Regions from separate parts of the Pradoshia sp. TA40_28 genome, predicted to be linked through region 2. Evidence: predicted binding sites of a transcription regulator. Region 2 holds the regulator's gene; each other region holds the start of a gene.
What was found. The regulator LexA, encoded in region 2, represses DNA repair genes until DNA is damaged. The targets are predictions, from matches to a motif close to CGAACATATGTTCG.
Positions count from the first base shown of each region.

Region 1: recA (recombinase RecA) is a predicted target of LexA. The motif match lies at 1,700-1,713, and genes of this name have one in related genera.
Region 3: AC58NB_RS07505 (Y-family DNA polymerase) is a predicted target of LexA. The motif match lies at 1,709-1,722, and genes of this name have one in related genera.

Region 1 is NZ_JCATZO010000002.1:213,936-217,226, forward strand. It holds gene rny (ribonuclease Y) at 1-238, opposite strand, end outside; gene recA (recombinase RecA) at 556-1,599, opposite strand; gene AC58NB_RS03100 (competence/damage-inducible protein A) at 1,864-3,111, opposite strand; gene pgsA (CDP-diacylglycerol--glycerol-3-phosphate 3-phosphatidyltransferase) at 3,155-3,291, opposite strand, start outside.
Region 2 is NZ_JCATZO010000013.1:42,316-45,606, forward strand. It holds gene AC58NB_RS15180 (DUF896 domain-containing protein) at 1-121, opposite strand, end outside; gene AC58NB_RS15185 (YneB family resolvase-like protein) at 197-847, opposite strand; gene yneA (cell division suppressor protein YneA) at 917-1,240, opposite strand; gene lexA (transcriptional repressor LexA) at 1,394-2,020, shown strand; gene AC58NB_RS15200 (helicase-related protein) at 2,214-3,291, opposite strand, start outside.
Region 3 is NZ_JCATZO010000004.1:298,644-301,934, forward strand. It holds gene AC58NB_RS07500 (YolD-like family protein) at 23-361, opposite strand; gene AC58NB_RS07505 (Y-family DNA polymerase) at 390-1,649, opposite strand; gene AC58NB_RS07510 (ArsR/SmtB family transcription factor) at 1,936-2,250, shown strand; gene AC58NB_RS07515 (DMT family transporter) at 2,332-2,760, shown strand; gene AC58NB_RS07520 (DMT family transporter) at 2,774-3,235, shown strand.

The DNA.
Region 1 (3,291 bases), on a different contig from region 2:
GTCGATCACGAACCTCCTTTTCAGCATCAGTCCGAAGCTTATGAATCTCATCCTTTGCTTCTAAAAGGGATTCCTTTTTCAAGGCGTCCGCTTCCCGCTTTGCGTCTTCAATGATTTTTTCAGCCGCATTCGTTGCGCCGGATATCTTAGATTCCGCTATAGATCTTCTTAACAAATAGCCAACAACTGCACCAACAATTAGGCCAAGCAAAATGGAGATGATAGTGATTGGATCCATCATTACACCTCCTCTTGCTATTAAATTTTTTAATCTCTTTTACTACATTGTTTTCAATTCTGGCATGTACATCATCTAAAAATATACAGCACAATCGCTTTTGGGCATGTCATAAAAAAAGATATTAATACATATCTATTGTAAAGTTATGAAAATTTGTTGTCAAGAGCTAGTCCTGACGCTCTTTTCCTCGTTTTCAAAAATACAGACAAATATATACGTATCATAAAAAATAATGAAAAGATTCCTGAGCAGTTCAACGTGATTTAAGAAAAAAAGCAAACCTATAAATGCAGGTTTGCCCGGTAGAATTATACTTATTCAGGTAAATCCAATTCATCCATGTCTTCTACTGGATTTACAGCTTGAACTTCCCCATTTAATCCATATGCCGAACGAATTTTCATAGAAATCTCATCACGGACATCCGGATTTTCTCTTAAGAACAGTTTGGCATTCTCTCGGCCTTGGCCCAAGCGCTCTCCATTATAAGAATACCAGGAACCACTCTTTTCGATCACGTCTAATTCAGAACCAATGTCGATGATTTCACCTTCTTTAGAAATACCTTCACCGTACATAATATCCACTTCAGCCACTTTGAATGGCGGAGCCACTTTATTTTTAACAACTTTTATTTTAGTTCTATTACCTACAATATCATTTCCTTGTTTCAATTGTTCCGCGCGTCTTACTTCAAGACGAATGGTAGAATAGAACTTAAGCGCACGACCACCTGGAGTTGTTTCTGGATTACCAAACATAACACCAATCTTCTCACGGATTTGGTTAATAAAGATTGCAATTGTGTTAGATTTATTAATGGATCCAGAAAGTTTACGAAGAGCCTGGGACATTAAACGAGCCTGTAAGCCCATATGAGAATCTCCCATTTCACCTTCAATCTCAGCTTTTGGCACTAATGCCGCCACTGAATCGACAACAATAATATCAACTGCACCGCTTCGTACAAGCGCTTCAGCAATCTCTAATCCCTGTTCACCAGTATCGGGCTGGGAAAGTAGTAATTCATCTATATTTACGCCAAGCTTTTGTGCATATGCCGGATCTAAAGCATGTTCTGCATCAATAAAGGCTGCTTGTCCACCCTTTGCTTGTACTTCTGCAATCGCATGTAAAGCGACTGTCGTTTTACCGGAACTCTCCGGTCCATAAATCTCAATTATTCTTCCTCTTGGATATCCACCTACACCTAGGGCTGAATCTAGCATAAGAGAACCACTTGGAATTGTGGAAACCTTTCTGTCTGCTCTTTCACCGAGCTTCATTACTGAACCTTTACCAAATTGTTTTTCAATTTGTTTTAGCGCCATATCCAGCGCAGCCTGACGTTCACTCACAGTTTATTTCCTCCCCATATCTATATAAAAAACATAACTTGTACAATTAAGAACTTATCTATACTATACCTCATTCAGTCGGATTTGCCAAGCAAAAAAGCGAACATTTATTCGCCTTGTTTTTTTATCATTTATTCGTCAATTTAAATGAATACCTTAAGTAAACCGATTACTTCAAACAATAAATCGTATAAAACTGAAATTATTGCTATTTTATAAACAATAAAACACCCCAACTATTTTTCTAGTTGGGGAGGGAATTTGTTATGCATACAAATCTCTCAGCTTGTGTATAAGAAAATGGCAGCCATACTTCATACTTCTAACTCGATTCACTTCACGCATTCCGCCTAAATCTAATCTCTTAGCGTATGTTTTCTGACCAGCTATAGCTATACCAATATAAACAGTCCCTACCGGATGACCTTCTAATTCGTCTGGTCCAGCTACACCGGTAAAGCTTATCCCGATATCAGATTGCAGTTGGGCTTTAATATTGTCAGCCATCTCAATAGCACATTGCTCACTGACAACTCCATATTGATCTATGGTCGATTGTTCTACTTTTAGCAGCTTTTTCTTAGCTTCATTCGTATAAACAACAATACCGCCTTTAAGAATTAACCCTGCTCCCTGAATATCCGTCATTTTTTCTTGAAACATTCCACCAGTTAAGCTTTCAGCTGCCGAGATTGTAAGTTCATTTTCTTTTAAAAGATTAATAAGTTCATTCATGATGGTTGTATCATCATATCCATAAAAATATTCGCCCACACGTGAGAGAATTTTCTCTTCCGCCTCTTTTAATAGTTTGTCAGCCTCAGCAGTTGATTCATGCTTAGCAGTAATTCGAAGAGTCACTTCTCCATCTGATGCCAGCGGTGCTATAGTCGGATTACTTTGTTGATCCAGCAAATCCTCAATCTCTGTTTCGAGCTGTGATTCTCCTATACCAAAGAAACGTAGTACTCTTGAATCAATGCGTTCAACCCGGTCCATTAATCGTAATAGATAGGGAATGGTATAATCTTGATGCATTGGCTTCATCTCACTCGGGGGCCCAGGCAAAAGAATATGAAGAATATCTCCATGAGACACAGCCATTCCAGGAGCCATCCCATTATGATTATGGAAAACTTCTGATCCTTCAATAACCAGTGCCTGCTTTCGATTGTTTTCTGTCATAACCCGATTTATTTTTTTAAAATAATCTTCAATGTTTTCCATTGCTTTTTGATCTGTTATTAACGTTTTACCGATATGAGAGGCCACAACTTCTTTTGTTATATCATCCTTCGTTGGTCCCAAACCACCGGTATAAATAATAAGATCTGCCCGGGATTCTGCAATTTCAATTGCTTTTTCCAATCGGGAAGGATTATCACCTACCACAGTATGGTAATATACGTTAACACCTATCTCTGCCAAGCTTTTCGAAATAAATTGAGCATTTGTATTGGCAATCTGCCCAAGCAATAATTCAGAGCCAACTGCTATTAGTTCCGCATTCATTCTGTCACCCGCCAATTTAAAAAGTTATATACGAATGATACCCTTATTTCGAGTTTAAAAACGCGTGTTTATTTTTAACAAAGTAATCCCAACCAGACCAAAGAGTAAAGAATAGCGCTACATATAATGCTAGATCAGCAAACGGGAAATTAATCCATGCGAATGGCAGGTTATGTAATA
Region 2 (3,291 bases):
ACGTTTCCAAATACTCTTTCCTAAGAAGAGATTGTTCAGTGGCTTCTTCTTTTGTAAGACCTACTGTTTTTGATTTTTTGGACAATTCATTAATTCTTTTGATTTTATGCGTTGGCAGCATAGTATTGCTCCTTCTATTGAAAAATAAGTAGATATTGACATCGTATAGAAAAACAGAATTATTTTCAAGAAGGAACTATTGATTGGTATTCTTTTTCATATATTCTGAATATCTCCGGTGAATGGTTGCTTTTGATAAATCATAGCCTTTTCTGTTTAAATTCTCCGTTATTTCAGCAAATGTCAATCCCTTAATACGCAATTCAATAACTTCCTGTAACGGGACATCCGACCTTTCTCTACCGCCACCTATATGTTGATTAGATAGGTTTTTTTGTGGCTTGTAGCCTTTTTCGATTGCCCGTTTCATTCCCCTTCTGATTTTACTGTTTTGCAATTTACGTTGATACTCTTCTACAATACTGATGATTTGCAAAAGCATGGCATCTGTTTCTGAAATTTCAAGCTCGCCATTATGAGTAACCGTATATAATTTAATGCCTTCTTTATAAATACAATGTAGCAGGGCTATCTTCGCATTACCTCTGCCAAGTCTCGTTTCATCCTGTATTAACAGTCCCTCAATTTCTTTGTTTTTCATTTTTTCCAGCAGGATTAGAATGCCTTCCCGCTCCAAATCATATCCACTAGCTTGTTCCTTCTGGATACTGACAATCTCAAATCCCTTAACAGCAGCGAGTCTTGTTAACTCCTGTTCCTGCCTTTCCAGGGACGTTTCCTGTGAACTTTTATCTGTACTAACTCTGCAGTATATTCCAACCTTCATCTTCTCTCACCATTCTTTTTACATATAGATAAGGCCGGGATCCTATATCCCGACCTACTGATTATATAGTTATTTATCAGAATCTGCTAAATGCAGCATCTCTGTATTATCATTGTTTTTCTTAACAGGAATCACAATCGTTTGACCTTCTTTTAATTGATTAATCTGCAAATCATTATTTTCCTGCACCCAGGAGACAAATTCAGTCTGTGTCATCTCACTGCCATCAAATCTTTCAGCCATATCCCAAACTGTATCGCCTTTTTTAACCATAATTTGTTGAAAATCATCCTTCGGCGTTTCAATAGTAGTCACCAGTAAACTGGATATTAATAGGAAAACACCGATAATAAATATAATTGTATAAGAATAAGAAGTCCATAACTTTTTCATAAATAAACCCCTCCGCAGAATATATGTTCGCTTGTTATGATGTTAGTATAAACCGAACGTGTGTTTTGTGTCAACAAAAAAACGAACTTATGTTTGTACTGTAAACCAGGAAATGATATACTAAAAAAAAGTAAGCATAAAGAGGTGCGGGAGATGACTACTAAATTATCCAAACGTCAACAGGATATTTTGCTATATATAAAAGAAGAAGTTAAAAAGAAAGGCTATCCACCTTCCGTTCGGGAGATTGGTGAAGCAGTTGGACTGGCTTCCAGTTCCACCGTTCATGGTCATTTAGCGCGACTAGAAAGTAAAGGACTCATCAGACGTGACCCTACTAAGCCACGTGCAATTGAAATTTTGGACATGGATCCACATGACCATATACCAAAGACAAATTCCGTTAATGTTCCGTTAATCGGGAAAGTAACTGCCGGTCAACCAATAACAGCCATCGAAAATATTGAGGAATACTTCCCTCTTCCTGAACATATGGCACCTGCGGATGAAAATGTATTTATGCTTGAAATTATGGGAGACAGTATGATTGAAGCTGGTATTCTTGATGGTGACTACGTTATTGTTCGCCAGCAGCATACAGCAAACAATGGTGAGATTGTTGTAGCTATGACAGAAGATGATGAAGCTACTGTGAAACGTTTCTTTAAAGAAGATACCCATTTCCGTCTTCAACCGGAAAACTCTATGCTCGAACCTATCATTCTGCAAAATGTAAGTATTTTGGGTAAAGTAATTGGATTGTACAGAAACATTCAATAAGGATGATAGAACCGGCTTTTATGCCGGTTCTTCTTCTGTTCTCCTAAACTAGTCTCTATCAATCTATGTTTAATAAAGATCGAATATTCTTGTTTACGTATACTCTTTTTTCCTTTTTGAAAGCATTAGTTTACATAATATAGTTATGTTAAACATAAAAAACTTGCAACCAATGATTGCAAGTTTTAGTCTCCTATATATCCCATCCTTTATAATAGTATCTGGATCGTTTACTTTCTTCATAGCAGGTTTGGCAAATAGAAAATGGATAGTTCCAGCTTAACGGCTTATGGCAAGATCTGCACTTGGTTTGATATTTTTTAACCCCTTTTCTTAACTGAAGATGTGCGTCTGTACTGATTTCTTCTCTCACTCTCTCCCAATAGATCGTTTCGCTTCTCCGATCTAATTTATATAAAAACAATAAATGCAATCCAACTGATTTATAGGATAATTCCAGTTCTTCCAAAGATCCTTTCTTTATAAAAGGTTCTCTCAAATCTCTTCTGTCCACAATGGCTTTCATATTATAGAGCCATTGATTGACTAATATTTCCTCATTTGCTGAGAATGGTAAGTGGAGAAAGCTATATAAATCAGTGATTGACATCCTGCCTTCTATTTTTTCATTTCGAATTAACTGATATAAAGCTTTTTCCTGAGTGAGTGGAGCTTTTGTTGTACCTGCAGGATTTTTAAATTCATCCCATAATTCAAAAAACTGATCCAAACTGGAATGATATCTCTTAAAACGCTCAAAAACTCCTTGTGTAGGGGCGATTGCAAACGTATTGATCGATTGATCCTTATTATTTAATAATCGCTTCATTAAGCCGATTTGATCCGTAAATGCCACTCGGCCTTCATTGTAAATCCCTTTTCGGCCAGCTCTGCCTGCCAACTGTTTCACTTCCTGCGAGGTCAATAAACGTCTTCTCGTTCCATCGAATTTATCATTTTCCAGGAAAACAACTCTCCGAATTGGTAGATTAAGCCCCATCCCGATTGCATCCGTAGAAACAATGACTTTAGTTTCCCTGTTAATAAAGCGCTGGATTTGTTTGGCTCTCGTCTCAGGGGGCATACTGCCATAAATCACACTGACTTTATGTCCGTCTCTTTCCAATTTCGAGGCTGTTTGAAGAACTTTATTGCGTGAAAAAACAATTAACGCATCGCCTGCCTTCGTATGTTCAATCTTAAATGGCCTTTTCTCCACAATCAGTGGGATATCCCGTTTATATTCGCGAATCTCGATATCATTTCCCTGA
Region 3 (3,291 bases), on a different contig from region 2:
CTTACAGGGGATTGCTTGACCATCAATTTTTTAGTTGTACATCCACCAGTTCCTGATAAAATACAAAGCAAGTGTCTCCATCCTCATTAACAATGTGGAGCTTCTGAGCCTGTTCATTACAATAATGAATATGACCTTCTACCGTCCCATACCGGCGACTGTCTTTCCGGTAATACCGGATCATCACAGGCTTCCCATATTCCATTGCCTCCATAATAATCCCATTGATGGCTTCCATTTGCTGTTCATCAAGCTCATTTCTTGTTTCATAACTATCCTCATGTGCCCATTCTCTAAGCATCGTCACATGCTCCGGCAGCATCATGGATGTCCATTTTATTTTCCCACGATCTCGAATCATTCTAAGGTAACCTCCATTTCACTGACTGTTATGCTCTATGTCCTCCAACCAATGTACTTCGATGCTTAGCCGTTCCCGCCTCTGTATACGATACGGCGCGTAAAATCGCATTGGATCCAAATTTTTTGCGCATTCGATCCATCACAAAACCGAGTTCTCGCCTGCGCCAGCCATCCTGATCAAATAGGCTGATTTGCATCTCCTGGTCTGGAATGACATTCGAAAGTGTAATAGAAATCTTCCTGACGGTCTTTCCTGTGTAAAATCGTTCAAACAATGTTAAGCACATTTCATAAAGATCCATCGTAATATTAGTCGGTGTTTCTCTTGTAAGAGAACGATGAAATCCACCGCCAAATTCATCCTGACTGTAATAAATTCCTAAACTGACCGTTCGTCCAGCCATTCCGCTTGCCCGTGTTCTTCTTGCTACTTCCTCACTCATTTCTAGAATGACGTGCTTGATTTCCTCAGGCTTTTTATAATCACGCAGTAAAACCTGCCCTTTTCCAAAGCTGATTTGCCCTTCCATAATGGGCGCTCCAATATCAGATAAATCAACACCCCAGGCATGATGATATAATTGATTGCCCATCACGCCAAACTTTTTTTCAAGCGTCGCCAAGTCATAGCGCGCCAATTGACCAATTGAAAAAATCCCCATTCCGTTCAGCTTTTTTTCCAAAGGCTTACCGATCCCCCACATTTCGCTCAAGGGAGATAAGGGCCACAATTTTTCAGGTACATCCTCATAGGTCCACTGGGCGATCCCCTTTTTCTTCGCTTCCAAATCCAGACACAGCTTGGCAAGCAACATATTCGGACCAATTCCGATGGCGCAGGGGAGTTGAAATTCTCGATCAATTTCATCTTTGATTTTTTCAGCAATTTCCACAATATCACCCCATAGACGGGTGGTGCCATCTACTTTTAAGAAACTTTCATCAACACTGTACGTATGAATGGCACTTTTAGGTACATACCGATTGAACAAACGGCTGATTTCAGTAGAGATACGCAAATACGTAGCCATACTAGGATTAACCGTTATAATACGTGGATCATCAGGAATTTCAAATAATCTCGACCCCGTCTTAATGCCAAACTCTTTTTTCATTTTCGGTGAAGAAGCCAACACAACACTGCCACTCCGTTTTGTATCACTTACCACAGCCAAATAACATTCGAGCGGATCGAGTCCCATCATCACTGCTGAACAACTGGCAAAAAAGCTTTTCATATCCACACACATCACATAATGATGCGGCAAAGTACGGTAATCAATCATAGTAAAATCTTCTCCAAACTAGAATATATGTTCGCATTTATTATATCCTTAATGATAAGCGAATATACGTTCGTATTCAATGGAAATATATTTACAATTTATGTATAAGAGTAAGTAAGCGTGCGAATACTCTGTGAGTAAATCAAGAGTCAACCCACACCAAACCAAAAAATCGACAAAAAAATAACTGATTTATTTTCCCGATAAACTGTTTTATCTATTCCTTTCACATGGTATTTTTCTTCTAATTTGACATATCGAGAAATATAGATATAGAATTACACACATGGAACCTATTGATGTATTCAAGGCATTATCTAATGAAACAAGACTTCACATCCTAGCGTGGTTAAAGGAACCCGAGAAACACTTCCCAAAACAAGGCGCTCACCTACCAAAGGAGGTAAGTTACAAAGGTGGAGTATGTGTTGGGGATATTCAAGAAAAAGCCAAGGTTTCTCAATCTACGGTTTCTAGCTACTTAAATATGATGCAAAAAGCTGGTCTACTTGAATCGATTCGTCATGGACAATGGACTTACTATAGGCGCAATGAAGAGTTTATTCAGCAGTTAGCTAATTATTTTAGAACAGAGATCTAACTTATATTGATTTCTGTTTTTTTATCTTATTTATATCTATTTTTCTAGATATATAAATATACGAAAAAGGGGATACTTTCTATGCGCTTTATATCTTATATACTAGCTCTATTGGCTGGAGCAGCACTTAGCTTTGAAGGAGCTATATATGCTGAATTAGGAAAATCAATTGGACAAATAGAAACAAGTTTTTATAACTTCTTTATGGGTTCAATTATTATGGGACTATTATGGATATTTTTTGGAAAAGGACGGCTGTCCTATACATTTGAAGCACCCAAATGGTCATTACTTGGAGGTGTCTTGGGTGTTGTTTATTTAACTTCCATTGTTGTAAGTGTCCCATTCGTTGGTGTTGGTATAACAATGGTTGCTGTAATTATCGGACAATTAGTCATGAGTATGGTGATTGAACATTTTGGATGGCTAGGTAGTAAAAAAACTAGAATGAATAAAGAAAAGATTTTTGCAGTTATTTCAATGATTATTGCACTAATATTAATCAACTAGGGGGTACATAATTATGGGCGTATTTATGATTTTATTTACAATGATTGGCGGTATCACATTAAGCGCACAATCATCTATCAATGGTACATTTAGTCGAAAAGCAGGAACAATTGAAACAACATTTTTGACATTTCTAACTGGGACTATGTTCCTTACCATTTTCATTTTATTTTTTGGCAGCGGAAATGTGCTTGCACTTTTAGAAGCACCAAAATGGCAATTGAGTGCAGCATTTTTAGGCACGATGTATTTACTTTTAACTGTCATGGCAGTTCCTAGAATTGGAGTTATCGCAACTAATATTGCTGGTATAGCTGGTCAGCTTGTAATCGGTGTAATGATTGATCATTTTGGATGGTTCAATAGCTTAGTCATAGAATTAGATAGTAAACGTGTGTTCGCATTACTATTTATGATTATGTCCCTTTATTTTATATATAAAGGAAATAAACGCTCACACGATGAGACTAAATAAATGTAAAATAATTACAATCTAGACTCATAGTTTATGAAATCCTGAAAAGTTAGAGT